One region of the Marinobacter sp. SS13-12 genome, then DNA from elsewhere that is predicted to be linked to it. Evidence: predicted binding sites of a transcription regulator. Region 1 holds the regulator's gene; each other region holds the start of a gene.

Region 1 (3,365 bases):
CTTGACCATGTCCCTCAGTTCGTACATGGACAGCCCGGTGGTATCGATATAAAGGTCGGCCAGTTTCGACAGGGGTTCCAGCAGTTTTTTCTCGTTGCCGATGGCTTCGCGCAGTGAGGTCCTGTCGTCGCTCAGGGGGTGCTTGCGCCGTGTGGCGTGAAATCGCTGGAGCAGGGACTGTTCATCGGCGTCCAGGTAAATGACCTCGATGGTCACGCCGGTATCCTGCAGGCTGCGGTAGATGTCTTCAAAGTTACTGAGCTCGCCGGACAGATTGCGTGCGTCGATGCTCACCGCCATCTTGCCCAGCCGGCCCGGTGAGCTCTGGGTGGTGGCTTCCCGCGTCAGGGGGAAGAGCAACCCGATGGGCAGGTTGTCAATGCAATAGAAACCCAGGTCCTCCAGCACGTGCAGGGCGGTACTTTTACCGGAGCCTGACCGGCCGCTGACGATGATCAGTTTCATAGCCCATTCACCTCGAATCCAGAGCGGCTCAGCTTCCTTCGGCCGTCATCCGGCGATAGAGAGAGTCCGCATCGGTACACTGGCGGAGTTGATCGCAGAATGCCCGTACATTGAACTTTTCGGCCAGCTGGCTCAGCAGTTCAAGGTGTTCACTGGTCGCTTCCTTGGGAACAATCAGGGCAAACACCAGGTCTACCGGCTGGTTGTCGATGGCATCGAAGGCCACACCTTCTTCCAGGGTCAGCAATACCCCCACAACGTGATCGAGCCCTTCCAGGCGACAGTGGGGAATGGCGATACCCTGGCCAATACCCGTGCTCCCCAGTCGCTCCCGGGCAACGAGGTTGTTGAATATCGCGGTATCACTGAGCGACGGATCGTGTTGCTGGATCTGCTCCGCAATGGTTTCCATAACCCGCTTCTTGCTGGAGGCGGGCATCCTGCAAAGGGCCAGCTCCGGCGCGAGAATGTTCTCGATAGTCAGGGATGTGTCGGTCATGAATCGACTGCAGTTCCGTAAAAAAAGGCTGCGGCAGCTTTTGTAACGAAGCCGGCGCCGCAGCTCGATTAACTGTTATGCACCAAACAGGACGCCCTAGCGGGCTCCGTTTCCGTGCATCCGGTCAACGTTCTTTTCCTTGTGCTTCAGGATCTGCCTGTCCAGCTTGTCCACCAGCGCATCAATGGCGGCATACATATCGCTGTTTTCGGCCTTTGCGTGAATCTCACCACCTATCACGTGTAGCGTAGCTTCCGCCATCTGGCGCACTTTTTCCACCTCAAGGGTGACCTGGCAATTGCTGATGTGGTCAAAGTGACGCTCAAGCTTGTCAAACTTGCCTGTTACGTAATCTTTCAGTGCGGGAGTCAATTCTACGTGATGGCCTGAAATATTGAGTTGCATAGGCTTCTCCTGTTATCGGATTTTACTACTACACCAGTCGCTTTCTTTCGTTGGACGGAGGAATGTGCATTGCCTCACGGTACTTGGCCACGGTTCGTCTCGCTACCTTGATACCCTGTTCTCCTAGCATGGCTGCAATTTTACTGTCGCTCAATGGCTTTTTCGGGGTTTCCGTTGCAATCAGCTTCTTGATCATGGCCCGGATTGCCGTAGAGGAACATTCTCCGCCCTCGTCAGTGCTGACATGGCTGGAGAAAAAATACTTGAGTTCAAATATGCCACGCGGCGTGTGCATGTATTTCTGGGTGGTCACCCTGGAAATGGTCGACTCATGCATTTCCACCGCCTGGGCAATGTCCGACAGGATCAGTGGCTTCATGTATTCCTCGCCATGGTCCAGGAATCCCTGCTGGTGCTCGACAATTCGCGTGGCTACCTTGAGCAGAGTCTCGTTACGGCTTTGCAGGCTCTTGATAAACCATTTCGCTTCCTGCAGTTGGTCTCGCAGGTAAGTGTTGTCGGCACTGCTGTCCGCACGCTTTATAAGTGAAGCATAGCTGGCATTGACACGAATGCGCGGTGCAATTTCCGGATTCAGCTCTACCCGCCAGCGTTCGTTGTGCTTGCGCACGATCACGTCCGGGATGACGTAGTCCGGTTCGGCCTGGTCGAGGGTATCGCCCGGGCGCGGATTCAGCCCGGTAATGAGGGCCAGAACGTCCCGCAACTGATCTTCCTTCAGGCGGCTGCGGCGCAGCAGTTGTGCGTAATCACGATTGCCCAGAAGATTAATGTAGTGGGTGATCACCAGCCGTGCCTGGGCGAGCCACGGGGTATCCGGTGGCAGCTGGTTCAGCTGGATCAGCAGACATTCCTGAAGATTCCGGGCGAAGACACCAGGCGGATCAAAATGCTGCAACCGGTGAAGTACGGCTTCCACCTCGTCCATTTCAAGCGGGTCTTCATCAGACTCTTCCATCATCCCGGAATGGATCTCTTCCAGGGGAGAGGTGAGGTACCCGTGATTATCAACCGCATCCATCAGCGCGTGGGCGATGGCCTGGTCCCGTTCGCTCAGGGGCGTCAGGTTCAGTTGCCACTCCAGGTGATCGTGCAGGGTTTCCGTAGGCGAGTTGCGAGTTTCAAAATCGTTGTCGTTTTCATCGTCGTTACGGGCCGATGACGCGGGTGCCGACTGGTAGATGTCGTCCCAGGCGGTGTCGACCGGAAGGTCATCGGGAATGGTGTCGGGGCTGTCGGTCTCTGACGACCAGTCAGGCCCGTTTTCGGATTCATCCCAGTCTGAAGACGATTCGGAGGCGGTGTTTGACTCTTCTGTCGATGAGGCTTCGGCAGCGGTGTCGTTCTCGTTTTCCGTGGATTCCGGATTCTGGTTATCGTCGTCTTCCGAGGTTTCCAGCATGGGGTTGGATTCCAGCGCCTGCTGGATTTCCTGCTGGAGGTCGAGGGTGGAGAGCTGCAGTAGCCTGATAGCCTGTTGCAGCTGGGGCGTCATGGTCAGGCTTTGACCCAGCTTTAACTGTAATGAGGCTTTCATAACCATAGTTCAGGATCCGTCACTCGGTCGCTCTCGGCCTTTCCGGGGAGTTGAGGTTGCATAAAAACTCTTTGTATGCTGGCAACTTGCCGTGCCAAGCAAGTTCTTTGCCGAGTGTACTACAGGCGAAATTCATTGCCTAGATACACTTCCTTGACCTGCTGGTTGGCAAGAATAGCTTCCGAGTTGCCGGATGCGATGATATGGCCTCCGCTGACTATATAGGCGTTCTCACAGATGTCGAGTGTTTCCCTCACATTGTGGTCGGTGATCAGCACTCCAATGCCCTTGTCCCGCAGGTGGCGGATAATGTGCTTGATGTCGCTCACCGAGATCGGGTCCACCCCCGCAAAGGGTTCATCCAGAAGAATAAATGCCGGCTCCATCGCCAGGGCCCGGGCGATTTCGACTCTCCGGCGCTCGCCACCCGACAGCGCC
Region 2 (3,365 bases), 170 kb from region 1:
TATAACCGCACAATCATTGAAGCCAAGATCAATGCCTTCAACCGCATGCGGCTGATGCACCGCACTCTTAGCGAACACCGCGACCTGATCCGCGACCGCAACCGTCAGCTTCTCGAGGAACAGGACGTTGCCAAGCGGGTGTTCGACAACATAGCCCACACTGGCTGCCTGAACTCGACAAATATCCGTTATCACGCCTCTCCCATGTCGATTTTCAACGGCGATATTCTTTTCGCCTGTCCGCGTCCGGCAGGGGGGATGCAGATACTGGTTGGCGACTTCACCGGCCATGGCCTGCCGGCAGCCATCGGTGCCATGCCGGTGGCCGAGATTTTCTACGGCATGACCAGCAAGGGCTTCAGCGGTAGTGATGTGCTGCGGGAAATTAACCAGAAGCTTGGCCGGATACTGCCCACCGGCATGTTCTGTTGCGCAGCAATGATTCAGGCAGACTTTCACCTGAATCAGTTGCAGATTTGGAACGGGGGGTTGCCGGATGGCGTTCTTGTAAAGAGGGACGGGATTCTGGAGAGCATTGCCTCAAGGCATCTGCCGTTGGGCGTGCTTGGTGCCGCGCGCTTTGATGCAGGCATGGAGATATTTCGCACGGAGCCGGGAGATACCCTGCTGATGATGACCGATGGCGTGATGGAAGCCGAGAATCGTCACGGCGACATGTACGGCGAGGACCGCCTGAAACGTTCGCTGGATGACGCCGGCAATGCCGGTTCACCGTTCGACGCGGTGATGGCAGGAATACACGCATTCACCGGCAAGCGGCCAGAACAGGATGATGTAACGCTATTGTCGCTTGAAATGGTGGAGGAAGCCGAGCTTGAGGGAGTATCGGACGGTTTGCCCCAATCGGCACTGGAAGGCCCTGCGGAATGGCATTGTGTCTATGAAATCCAGGACCGGTCGCTGGGGCAATTCAGTCCGTTACCGTTGTTGCTCCATATCTGTATGGAAGTGCCGGGATTGCGGCGCAAGAGTGGAGAAATCTACACGTTGTTATCAGAGCTTTACACCAATGCCCTGGAGCACGGTGTTTTGGGGCTGTCTTCAGACTGGAAGGCAACGCCGGACGGTTTCGGCCGCTACTATGCCGAGCGGGAACGGCGCTTGCGGTCGGTATCAGGCCACTTTATCCGGTTTTCTCTGACCCATACCATGACGGGCCGGGGCGGGCAACTGACCATAGTTTGTGAAGACAGTGGTAGCGGATTCGATTACCGTAGCGTCGCCGCGGCCGGCAATGACAGTGGCTACTCCGGGCGGGGGCTGATGCTGTTGCGGAAGCTGGGGCACTCCCTCAGTCTCCGGGAAAATGGCACCCGGACGGAGATTATCTATGATTGGCATTTTTCCGAGGTTGCTGCCCGGGAGGGCAGCACCAATACATAAACAGGGGGGTTGGTCATGACGGAAAAGCCGCACCTTGATCAAGAGGCACTGGCCGAGTTGCAGGATGTGATGGAGGATGAGTTCGATATCCTGATCAACACCTACATCAAGGATTCCTCTGATCGCATTGCTCATTTGCGTTCGGCCCTGGAACAGGAGGACGCGGACAGCTTTTCCAAATCCGCGCACAGCTTCAAGGGCAGTTGCATCAATATTGGTGCACCGAGGTTGGGTGAACTGTGTTCCGAAGCTGAAAAGGCCGGGCGCAATAATCGCCTGGGGGAGGCTGTTGCCATGGTCGATGCCATCGAGAGCGAATTCGGGCAGGTAAAAGCAAATCTCCGACGGTTTCTGGAGTAACTTGACGAAAGGTCACTGCTTTTTTCCAGAATGGCACCACTTTTGCTAAATACCCGGATAACGCATATAGATACACTCCGATCAGCAAAAAGCGGCAAGAGGTTGCCATGTCCCAAATGGTTCTTCCCCAGACATCCCCGCAGGGGCCGCAGTCCGATAATAGCGTAAAGCCTGCGTCGGGCGGCCGCGAAAAAAACGGTGACAGTGATTTTGATGCTGTTTCCCGTACCGAACAGCAGCGGCTCGACAAAAAGCAGGCCGAAAAACGGGATCAGGCGCGCTCTGACGAAACCGCCCGTAATGAAGCCCGAAATGAACAGGCGCGCCAGGAGAAAAGCCGCGACACACGCCCGGACGACCGCAAGGACGCCGCCGCGGCAACGGAAACCGGAAATACAGACAACCAGGCCGCCGCCGAGACTGGTGAATCAGCTGACCTTTCGGCAATGGCCGATACCGCCTCTGGTGCCGACAACGTTATTCCGCAACAGATGACTGACCAGAACCTGCCAGAAGAGGCCGTGCCTCTGACGTTTGCCGGTCTTCAGGCTTTGCTGATGCCGGCCGAGGGGACTGATGGCAGTAATCTGCCTTTCGCCGCCACCGGCAAGAGTGGCGGCCAGGCTGGCGGTAATGGCGTAATGCCGGGGGTGCAGGCAATTGCCGGATTCATGACAGGCCTGCCTGGCGCCGCCGGCAGCAAACCTGGCCAGGGCAATGGGCAGGGTGTCGGGGCAGGGGCCGGACTGGCCCTGACCGAGGCATTCATGTCGGGCGTGGCAGCCGACACCGCCCGTACCCAGGAGACGCCGTCAGTTCAGGGTGCAATACGCTTTCAGGCAGCTGCCGAGCTGGCCAGCCAGCAGGTGGCCAATCCCAACAGTGCAAAGTTGCCCGCCGAGGCAGCCGCGTTGCGGGGATACACTACGTCTATCGATGTGCCGGTCAATCACGCGGAGTGGGGCGACAAGCTGGTTGGCAAGCTGACGTGGCTGACCGCACGCAATATGTCAGTTGCTGAAATACACCTGACACCACCGGATATGGGCCCGATGGAAGTGCGGGTCCAGGTTCAGCAGGAACAGGCAAATATAACCGTGCATTCGGCCAATCCTGCCGTACGGGATCAGCTGGAACTCCACAGCCATCGCCTCAGGGATATGCTGAGCGAGCAGGGCCTTTCCCTCGAACAGTTCGATGTTTCAGACTCCCCGCAGCAACAGGCCGGGGAAGAGGGCCCTGGTGAACAGAACGGAAACGGCAGTGGTGCCCTGGCAGACCGCAGCCCGGAGGATCAGGACCTGCAAGCGGAATCCCTGGATCTGACCTGGAAAGGCGAAGTTGATATCTTCGCCTGAACGGATTTCCCTTCCCCGGTAATTCTTCTTTTGCCCATCCTCCACAGCAAGGCTAAACTGCTGTTCTGATAAGGAGGATGCGGCTTTCTGGCCCGTCCTTTGCTTGTACCTTCATATATCCTCTCCGGTTGACGGATTTCTGGCAGAAGCACGTTATGGCTGAAGACAATGCGCCCAAGGCGGCGCCGGCAAAGAAAGGCAAACTCAAGCTGATTATACTGCTGGTATTGGTGGTTACTCTGG
Region 3 (3,365 bases), on a different contig from region 1:
AACCACACCGTGCACCGAGATAGCACCGACCGGATCATCAATACGCATCTTGTCGAGTGTGACAATCGAGAACACCACAACGATGCCGCCGATAGCGCCGATGATGGTCGCCAGCAGGGGCGAAGGATCAGCAGGCTCAGCCGTGATGGCTACCAGACCGGCCAGGGCACCGTTCAGGGCCATGGTCAGGTCAGCCTTGCCGAACATGATGCGGGCGACGATCAGTGCGCCGATCAGGCCGCCGGCTGCCGCTGCGTTGGTGTTCAGGAACACGTTGGCAACCTCGTTGGCCACACCGATACCACCCAGCTTCAGGGTAGAGCCGCCGTTAAAGCCGAACCAGCCCATCCACAGGATAAAGGTACCGAGAGTTGCCAGCGGCAGGTTTGCGCCCGGGAAGGCATTGATCTGGCCCTTTGAGCCGTATTTGCCTTGACGGGGGCCCAGCAGCAGAACACCAGCCAGGGCAGCAGCAGCACCAGCCATGTGCACGATACCGGAGCCGGCGTAATCGCTGTAGCTGAGCTCGTAGATGCCGAAAACAGCATCGCCGTTCCAGGTCCAGGAACCCTGCATCGGGTAGATAAAGCCGCACATAACCACGGCGAATGCCAGGAAGGCCCAGAGCTTCATGCGCTCAGCGACGGCACCGGAAACAATGGACATGGCTGTGGCAACAAAAACCACCTGGAAGAAGAAGTCCGAAGCGCCTGCGTATTCACCCATCTCGCCGAAACCGGCTTCATTGGAAGCTGCAAGGACTCCGGCAATGGCCGCGTCGTCCATTTGCGCGACAGTGGTAACGCCACTGAGGAAGAGTCCGCCATCGTACATGATGTCGTAGCCGACGATCAGATACATGGTACAGGCTACTGCAAACAGGGAGACGTTCTTGGTCAGGATTTCAGTGGTGTTCTTGGCACGCACCAGGCCTGCCTCGAGCATCGAGAAACCCGCGGCCATCCACATGACCAGGGCACCGCAAATCAGGAAGTAAAAGGTATCCAGCGCATACTGGAGTTCAAAGATATAATTAAGATTGCTTTCCATGTGAAGCCCTCCGCACGAGGCTTTTCAGGTTATAAGTTTTTTGCGTTGGCTGTCTGGTTGATCAGGCTGTAATCAGACCGCTTCTTCGCCGGTTTCCCCGGTCCGTATCCGGATAGCCTGTTCCAGTTCGGTCACGAAAATTTTGCCGTCGCCGATTTTTCCGGTGTTGGCGGCCTTGGTGATGGATTCGATGACCTGGTCCAGCAGGTTGTCGCCGATAGCAACTTCAACCTTGACCTTGGGCAGAAAGTCCACCACGTATTCTGCGCCACGGTAGAGTTCGGTATGACCCTTCTGGCGACCGAAGCCTTTGACTTCAGTGACCGTTACGCCTTGTACGCCAATCTCGGATAGTGCCTCACGGACATCATCCAACTTGAAAGGCTTGATGATCGCTGTCACAAGTTTCATTGCTTTCTCCTTGGTAAAGCCGTCTCAACGCCTGGAACTCTTCGGTCCGTTGTTGAGGTCGGGATGCTGCCACCTCGCACACCAATTGTGCGGATTGCGTACAAGGCTTTTAGCATCGTGTGTGCCAACGCAAAAAATAACAATAATATCAGTATCTTGAGTATATGCTGATCCAAAATGGACCGTCAGGCTGCACCATTTCGGGGCTGGCCTGTCGGAAGCGAACCATAATGATGCACAAGTCAGGTGCAATCATTAAAAGCTGCCTCAGCGGCATTATACTGCCGATAGGGTACAGTATGGCAGGGCAGGCAATGTGTTACACTTCCGACCTTCGTACCGGTGCCAGTTCCGGACGGGTTCTGGAGAGTTCAACAGAGCTTATAAGTGTTCAAGCCAGCGAGGTGATTTGTGAAAGGTCCACAGGATTTCTTTACCCAGCTTCAGGGTCAGTTCGGCCAGTTTGTTCCCGATATGGCCCGTGCCGCCCGTGAGGACTTCGAAGCCCAGGCCCGGGCGACGGTAATGACCGTGCTGTCGCGCCTTGAGCTGGTAACCCGTGACGAATTTGATGCCCAGCAGGCGGTCCTGATGAAAACCCGTGAAAAGGTCGAGGCGCTGGAAAAGCGTGTGGCCGAGCTGGAGCAGCAGCCCCCGAACAGCTGACAGGCAGGAAGCCCGTCAGGCGGCTGAGCCGCCAATACCCATAACCATGGAAGGTTGTCATGTTTGCCGTCGTCCATACCCGCGCCAGCATTGGCGTATCCGCGCCATCCGTTACTGTTGAAGTCCACCTGTCCGGCGGCCTGCCGGCACTTTCCATTGTCGGGCTGCCGGAAACCGGCGTTCGTGAAAGCAGGGAGCGTGTCCGTAGCGCGTTGCTCAATGCCGGCTTCGACTTTCCCGCCCGCAGAATCACAATCAACCTGGCTCCCGCTGATTTGCCCAAGGAGGGTGGCCGCTTCGACCTCCCCATTGCCCTGGGCATCCTCGCCGCTTCCGGACAGATTCCGGCGGAAAGCCTTGCGACATACGAGTGTGTGGGCGAGTTGTCCCTTGATGGTGCGCTGCGCCCCCTGAAGGGGGTGCTCCCTGCCGTGTTGGCGGCCCGTAAAGAAGGACGCCAGTTGCTGATTCCCCAGGCCAATGCCGCCGAAGCCGCGCTTGCCAGCCAGGACGACGTGTTGCCAGCAGCCCATCTGCTGACAGTGTGTGAGCACCTGTGTGATCGGGCCCGTATTTCTCCGGTTCCGGCTGCAGTGGCAGAGCAGAGTGCCAGGCCCGGTCCGGACCTGGCCGATGTCCGGGGCCAGAACGTTCCGCGCAGGGCGCTGGAGATAGCGGCGGCGGGCGGGCATAACCTGCTGATGTTTGGCCCCCCGGGTACCGGGAAGAGCATGCTCGCCAGCCGTCTGCCCGGCATTCTGCCCCCCTTGACCACGGAGTCCGCCCTGGAGGTGGCCAGTATCCACTCGGTGGCCGGGTTGCCGGTTCAGGACGAGGACTGGTGCCGGCCACCTTACCGGTCACCGCATCACACCGCCTCATCCGTTGCCATGGTGGGTGGGGGCAGTAGTCCGCGGCCTGGTGAAATCTCACTGGCGCACCGTGGCGTATTGTTTCTGGACGAACTGCCGGAGTTTGGGCGCCGGGTGCTGGAAGTGCTGCGGGAGCCCATGGAGTCCGGCGAGATTGCCATCAGCCGTGCCGCGAGGCAGGTGACTTTTCCCGCCCGGTTTCAGGTGGTGGCGGCCATGAACCCGTGCCCCTGCGGTTACCTGGGGCATCCCTCGATCGAGTGCCAGTGTACGCCACAACAGGTGCTCCGCTATCGGGCAAAGATTTCCGGGCCGTTGCTGGACCGCTTCGATCTGCATGTGGAAGTGCCGGTGCAAAGTGGTGAG
Region 4 (3,365 bases), 1.8 Mb from region 1:
GGCATAAAGGCCGGGCACGCCGAGCATGGAATCCGGATTACCGGCCAGGGGGTCGAGGAAGTCGTCGTCAATCCGGCGGTAAATCACGTCCACCTGCTGGGGGCCGATGGTGGTCTTCATGTAGACCCTGTTCTGGCGAATGAACAGATCGGCCCCCTCTACCAGTTCGATGCCCATCTGGCGTGCCAGGAAGGCGTGCTCGAAGTAGGCGCTGTTAAAGCGCCCGGGGGTGAGCACCACTACCGTGGGGTTGGGCTTGAGGGAGGCGGCGCGAAGGGTTTCCCCGAGCAGTGCCGGGTAGTGCTCCACCGGCGCAACCGGCGCCTGTGCAAACAACTCCGGAAACAGGCGCATCATCATGCGGCGGTTTTCCAGCATGTAGGACACGCCGCTGGGGCAGCGCAGGTTGTCTTCCAGCACATAGAAATCACCGTCGTTATGTCGGATCAGGTCTATGCCGGCGATGTGGGAGTAGAGGTTCCTGGGCAGTTTCAGGTTCTGCATGCCGGGCTGGTACTGGGGGTTGGCAAACACCTGTTCGGCGCTGATCACCCCGGCGCGGATAATGTCGAAATCGTGGTAGATGTCGAACAGGAAGCGGTTGAGGGCCTGAACCCGCTGCCTTAGCCCGGCCTGCATCCGCTGCCAGTCGGTGGCAGAAATCACGCGGGGAATCAGGTCAAAGGGGATCAGGCGGTCGGCGCCCTGGTCTTCGCCATACACGTTGAAGGTGATGCCCAGGCGCTGGAAAAGCACGTCCGCCTCGCGGCGTTTCTCGGCGAGCAGGTCCTCGTCGGACTTGATCAGCCAGTCTTCCAGCATCCGGCAACTGGGCCGTACCCGGTTGTCTTCGTCGAACAGCTCGTCGTAAATACCCTCGGGCGGGGTTTGTATCAGCATAACCATGACCCTCTCCTGAACACGCCCTCCACCGGATGTGAAGAGTCGGTATCCAGCCGTTCCCATTCAAAAAAGGAACAGCAAAAGCCAGGCCACTCTGGCGGTAGACGTGCGGGTTTTGGCCAGGGCGGGCTATTTAAGAAAAGGCCAGGAGGGAGAATGTGTCAACAAAAGAGACTGTCAGCCGCCCCATGGCGGCTGACAGTCAGGGCTTATTCCAGCGATGTGGCACCAATGCGGTGAATGCTGACATCTGCACCGTTGAACTCCTCTTCATCGGTCAGGCGCAGCCCGGAGATGGCGCTGACGATGCCGTAGACGATCAGGCCGCCGACAAAGGCCACGACAACGCCGGCAACCGCGCCGATGATCTGGGACATCAGGCTGACGCCCCCCAGGCCACCAAAGGCTTCCTGGCCGAAGATGCCGGCTGCAACAGCACCCCAGACACCACAAACACCGTGCAGGGGCCAGACACCCAGTACGTCGTCCAGGCGTTCGATTTTGTCCTGCGCCCATTCAAACATGTAGACGAAGACCGCACCGGCAATACCTCCGGTGATCAGCGCACCAACCGGGTGCATCAGGTCCGAGCCGGCGCATACGGCCACCAGGCCGGCGAGCGGCCCGTTGTGGATGAAGCCCGGGTCCTTGCGGCCCACAAGCATGGCTATCAGCACGCCACCGACCATGGCCATCAGGCTGTTTACCGCCACCAGGCCGCTGATGCCATCCAGGGTCTGGGCCGACATTACGTTAAAGCCGAACCAGCCCACGGTAAGAATCCAGGCGCCGAGGGCGAGAAAGGGAATGTTGGAGGGGGCAAAGGCCACCACCCGGCCGTTGCGATAACGACCGTTACGCGCACCTAACAGCAGTACCGCGGCCAGGGCAATCCAGCCGCCGACAGCGTGCACGACAACGGAGCCGGCAAAGTCGTGGAATGCTGCACCAAACTGGATCTCCAGCCAGGCCTGGAAGCCGTAATTGCCGTTCCAGATCATGCCCTCAAAGAAGGGATACACGAACGCCACAATCAGCCCGGAGGCGATCAGCATCGGGTAGAATTTTGCGCGCTCGGCAATGCCGCCGGAAACAATGGCGGGTATGGCAGCGGCGAAGGTCATCAGGAAGAAGAACTTGACCAGATCGTAGCCGTTGGCGGCTGTCAGCTCTGTGGCGCTGGCCATGAAGTGGCTGCCATAGGCGATGTAGTAACCGATAAAGAAATAGGCAACGGCGGAGATGCCGAAATCCGTCATGATCTTCACCAGGGCATTTACCTGGTTCTTGTGTCGCACGGTACCCACTTCGAGGAAGGCGAAGCCGGCGTGCATGGCCAGTACCATAATGGCACCGATAAGAATGAAGAGGGTGTTGGCGCTTTCGGTCAGAGTATGTACTGCACTCGTGATATCCACGGGTTGGTTGCTCCTTCTTGTGCATTGATAGCGTGCACAACAAGCAAGGAGTGTTCCGTTTTGATGCAATGCCAGGAGGGGTAACAGATTAGAGGGATTTTACGCCCGATATAAGTGCGCCCGGCGGAAGAATCGTAGTCGCCGGCGCCCTGAAATTGTGCGTTATTGGTGGTCTTGCACTATTGTGGTGGGCCCCTGCTCGGACTGCTCCTTCCAGGCAGCATAACGAAGCAGGTCGGATTCCACGAAGGCCAGGCAGGCGGCCACAACACCGGCGTCGTCCAGGAAGCCAATCCCCAGGAGCAGATCCGGAATCAGGTCCAGGGGATTAAGTACATAGATAAGGGCACCGGCGATCGCTGCGATGCTTTTCCACGGCACTTCTCGGTAATTCCCCTGCCAATAATCCCGCAGCATGGAAAACATCAGGCGGATGTCGGTGCCGAAACGGCGCAGCTTGCCGCTTTTTCTGACCTTGTCCTCGATAGCCTTCTGACGGCGAAGCAGATCGGCCAGGTCATCGCGGCGAACCTTGGCGGCCTCGGTATCCAACTGTTCGTTAGCCTTGTATTCGCTGAATGTTGCCATTGGTCGTTACCTGTATTGAAGTGCCTGTCCCGCTCCATGATCCATCAAGGTTGCGATAAAACCAAGGGGTTTGCGGGGTGTTTCCTTATCGTGGTTATACTGACGGTATGGCCGATTTCATCAAACACAATTCCACGTCCTTTCCCGATGCGCTGTTCTACGAGGCCAGGGGCCTTGAGGTGTTGGCAGACACCCTTAAAACCGCTGGTGTTACCGAGTTACGTGTGCCGGAGGTGACATCCGTCTCGGAACAGGAGCTGGTTATTCCGCGGATAAACCCCGGCCCGGCAACCGAGGCAACCATGGCAATACTGGGCGAGGGGCTTGCCCGCATGCATGCGATTCGTCAGCCACAATACGGGTTTGCAGATGACAACATGATCGGGTTGTCGCCACAGAAGAATCGCCTGACGGACGACTGGGGCGACTTTTTCCTCGAAGATCGCCTCGGTGTAC

The links. The regulator sigma-54, encoded in region 1, starts transcription at its own class of promoters, with help from an activator protein. The targets are predictions, from matches to a motif close to ANTGGCATNNANNTTGCTNT.
Region 2: the regulator sigma-54 is predicted to act here: its motif matches at 1,794-1,813, upstream of QPL94_RS10155 (flagellar hook-length control protein FliK).
Region 3: the regulator sigma-54 is predicted to act here: its motif matches at 1,571-1,590, upstream of glnK (P-II family nitrogen regulator).
Region 4: the regulator sigma-54 is predicted to act here: its motif matches at 2,362-2,381, upstream of QPL94_RS01095 (ammonium transporter).

The regions. Positions count from the first base shown of each region.
Region 1 is NZ_JASSUA010000001.1:2,035,371-2,038,735, forward strand. It holds gene rapZ (RNase adapter RapZ) at 1-465, opposite strand, end outside; gene ptsN (PTS IIA-like nitrogen regulatory protein PtsN) at 494-964, opposite strand; gene hpf (ribosome hibernation promoting factor) at 1,061-1,369, opposite strand; gene QPL94_RS09400 (RNA polymerase factor sigma-54) at 1,398-2,927, opposite strand; gene lptB (LPS export ABC transporter ATP-binding protein) at 3,047-3,365, opposite strand, start outside.
Region 2 is NZ_JASSUA010000001.1:2,208,748-2,212,112, forward strand. It holds gene QPL94_RS10145 (ATP-binding SpoIIE family protein phosphatase) at 1-1,404, shown strand, start outside; gene QPL94_RS10150 (Hpt domain-containing protein) at 1,420-1,764, shown strand; gene QPL94_RS10155 (flagellar hook-length control protein FliK) at 1,872-3,122, shown strand; gene QPL94_RS10160 (flagellar basal body-associated FliL family protein) at 3,278-3,365, shown strand, end outside.
Region 3 is NZ_JASSUA010000004.1:92,167-95,531, reverse strand. It holds gene QPL94_RS18555 (ammonium transporter AmtB) at 1-1,050, opposite strand, end outside; gene glnK (P-II family nitrogen regulator) at 1,123-1,461, opposite strand; gene QPL94_RS18545 (accessory factor UbiK family protein) at 1,873-2,127, shown strand; gene QPL94_RS18540 (YifB family Mg chelatase-like AAA ATPase) at 2,187-3,365, shown strand, end outside.
Region 4 is NZ_JASSUA010000001.1:222,919-226,283, reverse strand. It holds gene QPL94_RS01100 (circularly permuted type 2 ATP-grasp protein) at 1-900, opposite strand, end outside; gene QPL94_RS01095 (ammonium transporter) at 1,113-2,321, opposite strand; gene QPL94_RS01090 (YkvA family protein) at 2,484-2,909, opposite strand; gene QPL94_RS01085 (fructosamine kinase family protein) at 3,017-3,365, shown strand, end outside.